3 regions of the Sphingobium sp. JAI105 genome follow, and region 2 is predicted to be linked to each of the others. Evidence: riboswitches for the same ligand, from Rfam matches in the RefSeq annotation. Region 2 holds a riboswitch; each other region holds the start of a gene.

Region 1 (2,261 bases), 2.3 Mb from region 2:
GTGATGCCATAGCGGGTGGTACGATAGAGCGCCGTGCGACTGCCCACGCCAAAGGGTGTCGCGAGGTCGTAATTATTGAAGCGCTTGCGCTGATCCATCAAGTTCAGGTTCAGCGCGAGTTCGAGGTTGCCGAAGCGCTCCTGCCAATTCAGCGCGCCCTCATGCTGATACTGCTTCTGTTGTCGGCGCTTGTTGTAGGGCACGCCGAGGCCGGCGAGAGACCCTTCGGTAAGGTTCACGGCCGGGAAGGTGTATGCGGGCAGATCGACGAGACTGTAACCGACCGGCTCATACACCAGCGTCGGCATGTAGCGGTTGAGATAGGTGAACGAATATTTGGCGGTGATGTTTTCGTTCCGCCATTTTACCAACACGTTGTCCCGCTGGAAGCTGTTGTTCTGCCGTCGCCGCGAGGTCGGAAACTGGCAGAGCGGGTTGATTTCACGGATGCCCTGATAAACCAGATAGGTGCTGCACGGCGTATTGGGCTGACCGTCGCCGCTCCACTCCGCATCGCCAAACTCGATGCCGTCCAGCTCGCGGGCCGCGATCAGGGGATATTTGAAATCGCCCTTGCTGCGCTCCATGTCGAGGCCGAGCAGCAGGCCGCCGCCCAGCAGTGGGAAGTTCAGATTGCCGGAAAACTGGCGACCGCCGAAGGAACGGGCGCCGGCTGACACCGTGCCGCTGAGGTCGGTCGGCATCTTGGTGACGATGTTGATTGCGCCGCCGAGCGGAGCGCCGGAGAACCGCGCCGGCGTCACGCCGCGATAAACCTCGACGCGCTCGACGTTGGAGATCGGGATGGTCGAGATGTCCGCTGCCGTCTCACTGGAGAGATTGAACGGCACGCCGTCGATGTAAATGTTGACCTGGCTCGGGGCGCTGCCCCGGATGCTGGTGGTCGTATATCCGCCCGTGCCGCCGACACGGCGTACATAGACGCCGGGAATCTGGTCAAGCAGATCTGGCAGGGCCTTGTGCTCGCCGCGCGTATCGTCGGGATAAACAACCGACACGACACCCGGCGAAAGAATATCCTGCAACTCCTGGCGGCTGTTTGCCGTGACGACGATTTCCTGCTGGGTTTTGGGCGCGCTGGCGCTGCTTTCACCCGGAGGGGCTGAATCATTTTCGGCTGCCCATGCCGGGCTGCTCCCGGCACACAGCGCAACGATGAGCGCAAGCTGCGAAATTGGCGATAGTCTCAATGTCTTCCCCCCGGCGTCACGACGTCGGGCAGGGGCGTGCCGTTACGAACGGTCGGCGCGCACGAGCGGGCGGACGCGAAAAGCGCCCGTCACACGAACCGATGCGGCCCCTGCCGCTACGTTCGTCGCTCAGACGGAAGAACCGTGCCCTGACCATCCCCTGGACCAAAGCAAGAGCGACCAAACGCCGGCAGGTCTCCTGGCTTGCGGGTCATCGCTTGATGCACGGCCTTCCCAAGCTCTCGCTCAGTGGCTTGAGGCCGAAGCCCCATATGCATCGCACTCGCCGCTCACAGTTGCAGGGACAGCCTCGGATTCGGGTGGAGACCCACCTTCACCGTGTTCCCATTTTAATCCCCTCTCGGGGAACCGACGCGATCATGCGACACCTCTAACGAGGCGCCACAGGTGGACCATATTCCAGGTGGTGGACTTTATCAACTTAGGAGCAGCCGTCTCAAAAATGCTGCTTTCCGAGACGATGCGGCTCACTTGCCCGGAAAACCGCACCTCACGCATTCGTTGTTTGAAAACCCATCTCGAAATCTATGTCCGAAAAACGGGCCATAGCCGTCATCCCGCTCCCCGTGTGATTTCGGACATTTTGTTTGGGCGTCTAAGTGTTCGTAACCGCGCGGTGCGTTTTTTCATCCAGATCATGGTTCCCGTGACCGATAGACTCGTGATCAGCAGACCGGCGCAGGCGACCGCAAATTTGTAGGGAAGCCCGCCGATGGCCGCCAGGTGGAGGGCTTCCAGCCAGGCGTGAAGGGCGCCACCCTTAGCTTCTTGACGTGGGAGAGCCGACTTGAGCAGTCCGCCGGTCTTCGCGCTAAAGATCACCAGTGAATCGCCATAGTTAGCGCGGGCGACGCTAGCGCTGCTTGTGAAACGGAACAGATAGACGCCGATCTGCGGGTAATAGTTGATTGACGCAGGCCCACCCTCGTCAATCGCAATGCCCGACCTTCGCGCTACAGTGCGGGCAAGAGACTGGCCTTGTCGCGCTGCCGCTCTGAGGTCGACGCCTGGCCCGCCCGTGCCATCTAC
Region 2 (2,261 bases):
GGTTGGTGCCGGAATAGCCATAATCCGGGTCGGTGCCGCGCACGAAATAATAGTCGCGGTCGTTGCGCAGATAGGTGACGGCTGCGCGGTTCGTCAGCTTGCCATCCAGCAAAGCCAGGTTGAGGCCCGCATAGCCCACATATTGGTCCAGCTTGCTCACATCGCTGCTGTCGGCCGGTGCGCCAAAGAAGCTGTCATAGTCGAGATCCGCATGGATATAATAACCACGCAGGTCGAGGCTCAGCGCATCGCTGAACGCCAGTTTGAGCCGCGCGTTGGTGGCGATATTTTCATAGCCATCCTTTTCCGTACCGCCCGCGGCAGATGAAATGCCATCCGTGCGGAAATAGGCCGCGCCCACGCCGCCCGACGCGATGCCGCTGGAGCCGGACACGTCCGCCTTGGCATTGACCGTATCGCTATAACCATAATCGACCGAGGCGTTCGCGCCGAAGCCGTCCACCGGCACGCCGGTCATGATGTTGACCACGCCGCCGATCGCCTGGCTGCCATAGACGACCGAGTTGGAGCCGCGCAGCACTTCGATCCGCTTGATATTGCCGGTCAGCAAATGGCCGAAATCATACCCATCGCCGATGCCGCTGGGGTCATTGACCTTCACCCCGTCGATCAGCACCAGAGTCTGCGTCGTTTCCGCGCCGCGCAGCGATACGCCGGTCACTCCGCCGGTGGACCCGTTACGGTTGAAACGAACGCCGGGCGTCGTCGCCAGCAGATCGACCACATCGATAGCCTGCCGGGTCTGGATGGTCTGCGCGTCGATGACGGTGATCGCCTGCCCCACTTCGTCGCGCGACTGTTCGATGCCCGATGCGGTGACGATGATGTCGTCGTCCTGCGCCAGAGCGGGCGTTGCCGCCAGCAGCGCAATGAGAGAAATCCCTGTTTTTACCATGATATATGCCCTGAGCGTCCCATGCGACTTCAAGGCCAGGGCGTCCGCGCACGCGGTCGCGCCATGATGCGGGATGACGCCAGCCCCCGCCGCACGGCACGATGCGGCCCCGGCCGCACAGCGTCGCTCGACGGAAAACCACCGTGCCATGACCAATCCCCTGGATCAGGGCAAGAGCGACCAGACGCCGGCAGGTCTCCTGGCTCACGGGTCAGGGCAATGATGCACGAACCTTCCCAGACATTGGCGTCCAGTGGCCGGGTCTTGCGACCCTTATGCATCATGCTCACCGCTTACAGTTGCAGGGACAGCTGCGGAATAGGGCGCTTCCACGCCCGCACCGCATTCCCATTTTCAGCCCCTTGCGGGACACCGGCGCGATCTAGCTGCAAGAAAGGCGAGCCCCCCTCACGCGACGCGCTCTAGGGCAAAGGCGCGGTATTGCCAAGCGGCTGATTCGCTACGTCAGCGGGGCGTTGCCCCGGTGCAACATCGCGTCGCGTCGCGCCAGCACGACCAGCGGCAGTCCCGCCGCCGCCGCGCGCTCCGCCGCCAGCCTTGTGGGGGCAGAAATCGTCACCAAAAGCGGGCATTGGCTCAGCACCGCTTTCTCCACCAGTTCATAGGAACAGCGTGACGACAGCAGCGCAAAGCCCTCATCCCAGCCCGCGCCCGCGCGCTTCATCGCGCCGATCAGCTTGTCGAACGCATTGTGCCGCCCGACATCCTCCCGCGCCAGACGGATCGCCCCGTCCGCGCCGACCCAGGCGGCGGCATGGGCCGCGCCTGTCGCGGCATTGAGCGGTTGATGCGCCGCCAGCCCATCAAGCGCGCGAAAGATCGCCGCCCGGTCGGCGCGCGATCGCGTCGTCACTGGCGGCAGGGGCCGAATCGCCTGTTCCAGATTTTCGATCCCGCACAGGCCGCACGATGAATCGGACGCGCGGTGCCGTACCCGGTCCAGCAGCAAATCGGTCCGCGATGGCGGCAGCGTCGCGCGCGCCACTATGCCCTGATCGGTATCATGGGTATCGACGTCGAAGGGCGCATCGTCCGGCCCGATCAACCGTTCCGCCAGCGCAAAACCCAGCACCAGATCGGTCAGATCAGTGGGCGTCGCCATCAGCACCGCATAGCCGATGCCGTTGAATTCGATCGCGACCGGCACTTCGTCGGCCAGCACCCGTTCGACCGCTTCGCCCTGCCCATCGCGGGCCAGGCGGGTGAAGGTCAGCGCGTCGCCGCCCTGCTTCAAGCGCTGATCCGGCGCACGGCCTGCGCCGCGATCGGCGACAGGGCGTCGGGCTGCTCCGCCGCCAGCGCCACGATCCGCGCGCGCATATGC
Region 3 (2,261 bases), on a different contig from region 2:
ATTGGGTCAGATCATGTTCTTGGGTGCTTGTGTGGCGGACCATTGCGAGAGAAGTTGGCCGTAAGGTTTGATGAAATTCTCTTCTGCGAACCGGCCCTGCTCGATGCCCAGGCGGCTTCGTTCCTCGCGGTCGTAGTCAATGCGCGTGGACGAAAAGTCCTGATGCGTCAGGCTGGGCCGGAAGCGCGTTCCCGCTGTGCGATTGGCGTTGTAGATTTCGGGCCGGTAGATCTTCTGAAAGGATTCCATCGTGCTGATGGTGCCGATCAGTTCCAGGTTGCTGTAGTCGCCGAGCAGATCCCCGGCGAAATAGAAGGCCATGGGCGAGCGGCTGCCCCGTGGCATGAAAAAGCGGACCTTAAGACCCATCTTCGCGAAATATTCGTCGGTCGGCGAGAATTCACTTTGCCGGTATTCGAAGCCCAGAATGGGGTGATGGTTTTCCGTGCGATGGTAGGTCTTGCTGCTGGATACGCTCAGGCAGATGACGGGAGGCTTGGAAAAATTGGCCTTGTACGTATTGGACTGCACGAAATGGCGGAACAGACGGCCGTGCAGATCACCAAAGCCGTCCGGCGTGTCGAAACCGACGCGGTCCCGGTTGTGCGCCGCCAGCAGCACGCTGAAATCATAGTCGCGCAGGTAGGATGAGAAGTTGTTTCCGACGATGCCGGCAATGCGATTGTCCGTCTTGCGATCGATGATGCTGGTGTTCAGGATTTCGATGATGGGAAACGCCGTGAGGCCGTTGGCAGCGGCAAGGCTCATCGCGACGGAAATGATATCCAGTTCCATGCCGTAGCGATCCCCATCGGGATTATCCCAATCGGCTAGGTCGTTGAAACGGTTGTCGATCATCTTCAGCACGCCACGCAGATTCTCCTGCCGGTTCTTCCCTCTGGCCAGATTGGCGAAGTTGGTCGTGATACGCGTGGTATCCGACGGGCGATAATCGTCGTCAAAGCGAAGGCGCGTGATGGAAAAGGTAAGATCCTCGCCTGTCATGGTCCGATGCCCTGATGGCTGCTTGTCGGTGGCGATGGTCGGCGTGCTGTGGTCGTGGCGGGAAAGGGCAGGATTGGCGCAAGTCACGGGCATGCAAAGGCTCCTTCGGTCCGGCGCGAACGCCGTCCGTCTTTAGCGGGCTGAATGATGGGAGATTGGCGGCGCGCCGCTTCCGTCAGGGGTCAGCCTGATGGCACGGCGCGCGGACGCATTCGTCGGTAGCGAATGAAGCGGAACAGGATTGGAAGCATTGACCGATCACCTGCATTTGCCGGGCGGAAGGGCCAAAGAAGAACGCGCAAGGCATGAATTACCCGGAAAGTGCTTTACGGCACGGGCAACGCTTCAAGCGCGATCCATCGGAGGAACCCCCGTCCGAGGAAAGTTATGGCGCCGAAGGCAGGTCTCCTGGCTTACGGGTCATCGCGGTGGTTCCGGCCTTCCCGGGTTTCTTGCAAAAACCCAGTGACGCGAAATGGAACCGCCGCTCGCCGCTTACAGTTGCGGGGGCAGCGCCGGACTCTGCCTCGAAAAGGCACCACCGGCTTCCCGTCTTAGCCCCACCGTCATGCCTGAGGTGGGGAACCTTGACAGGATCGTTTGACGCCATTCAAGCATAATTGTCAAGAGTTATATAAAGATTTCTTTATATAGCGCAGGCGGCTGTGCGTTCAGCCCTCGGCGGCAGTCGGGCGGCTCCACCGAAGCCGTCGCCAAACCTGTGAATCAATGGAGTCAGCAAGATGGCCCTCACGCCCCGACCATCGTGGCGCGGCTGCCCAGCTTAACGTGATCAGTCCGATCAATGGAATGACAGCGGCCCGATCTTCTGGACTATGTCGCCAGCGCGATTGGCACCCGATAGATCGCCTCGGCATTGCCCCCAAGGGAACGGCACAGGTTGAGGCCCGCGTGTAGCAGAGGCAGTGCCAGTCTTTTTTGCGACCCAGACAGGCGTACTTCGGGCCCTGCGATACTGAGCGCACCTACGAGCCGGTCGCCATGGCCGATCACCGGCACCGAAAGCGAGGCAACGTGCGGCGTCGTAACGCCAGAGGTATAGATGGGCAGGGGCGGTAGTGCGGGTTTAACCTCCGGCCAGTTCTCGAACAAAAGCAGCAACTGCGCGGATGCCGATCCATCGAGCGGCCGCTGTGTGCCTGGCTGGACGTCGAGCCGCAGATTGCTTGGAGAATTTACCCGAAACAGGCAAAGCCGCACATCTCCCTGACGCACATAGAATGTCGCTGTTTCCT

Evidence for each region. A riboswitch is a leader RNA that binds a small molecule or an ion and turns the genes downstream of it on or off. The one in region 2 is predicted to bind cobalamin.
Region 1: it holds a riboswitch for cobalamin, as region 2 does, so the genes downstream of both, IWY39_RS01990 (TonB-dependent receptor domain-containing protein) here and IWY39_RS13350 (TonB-dependent receptor plug domain-containing protein) in region 2, are expected to answer to the same signal.
Region 3: it holds a riboswitch for cobalamin, as region 2 does, so the genes downstream of both, IWY39_RS21745 (DUF1852 domain-containing protein) here and IWY39_RS13350 (TonB-dependent receptor plug domain-containing protein) in region 2, are expected to answer to the same signal.

Annotation. Positions count from the first base shown of each region.
Region 1 is NZ_JADOUC010000001.1:454,718-456,978, forward strand. Features, by position in the region: gene IWY39_RS01990 (TonB-dependent receptor domain-containing protein) at 1-1,211, opposite strand, end outside; cobalamin riboswitch at 1,384-1,600, opposite strand; gene IWY39_RS24275 (PepSY-associated TM helix domain-containing protein) at 1,785-2,261, opposite strand, start outside; gene IWY39_RS24280 (PepSY-associated TM helix domain-containing protein) at 2,258-2,261, opposite strand, start outside.
Region 2 is NZ_JADOUC010000001.1:2,774,796-2,777,056, reverse strand. Features, by position in the region: gene IWY39_RS13350 (TonB-dependent receptor plug domain-containing protein) at 1-916, opposite strand, end outside; cobalamin riboswitch at 1,089-1,308, opposite strand; gene fdhD (formate dehydrogenase accessory sulfurtransferase FdhD) at 1,377-2,171, opposite strand; gene IWY39_RS13340 (formate dehydrogenase subunit delta) at 2,168-2,261, opposite strand, start outside.
Region 3 is NZ_JADOUC010000002.1:940,447-942,707, forward strand. Features, by position in the region: gene IWY39_RS21745 (DUF1852 domain-containing protein) at 7-1,005, opposite strand; cobalamin riboswitch at 1,386-1,610, opposite strand; gene IWY39_RS21750 (IclR family transcriptional regulator) at 1,840-2,261, opposite strand, start outside.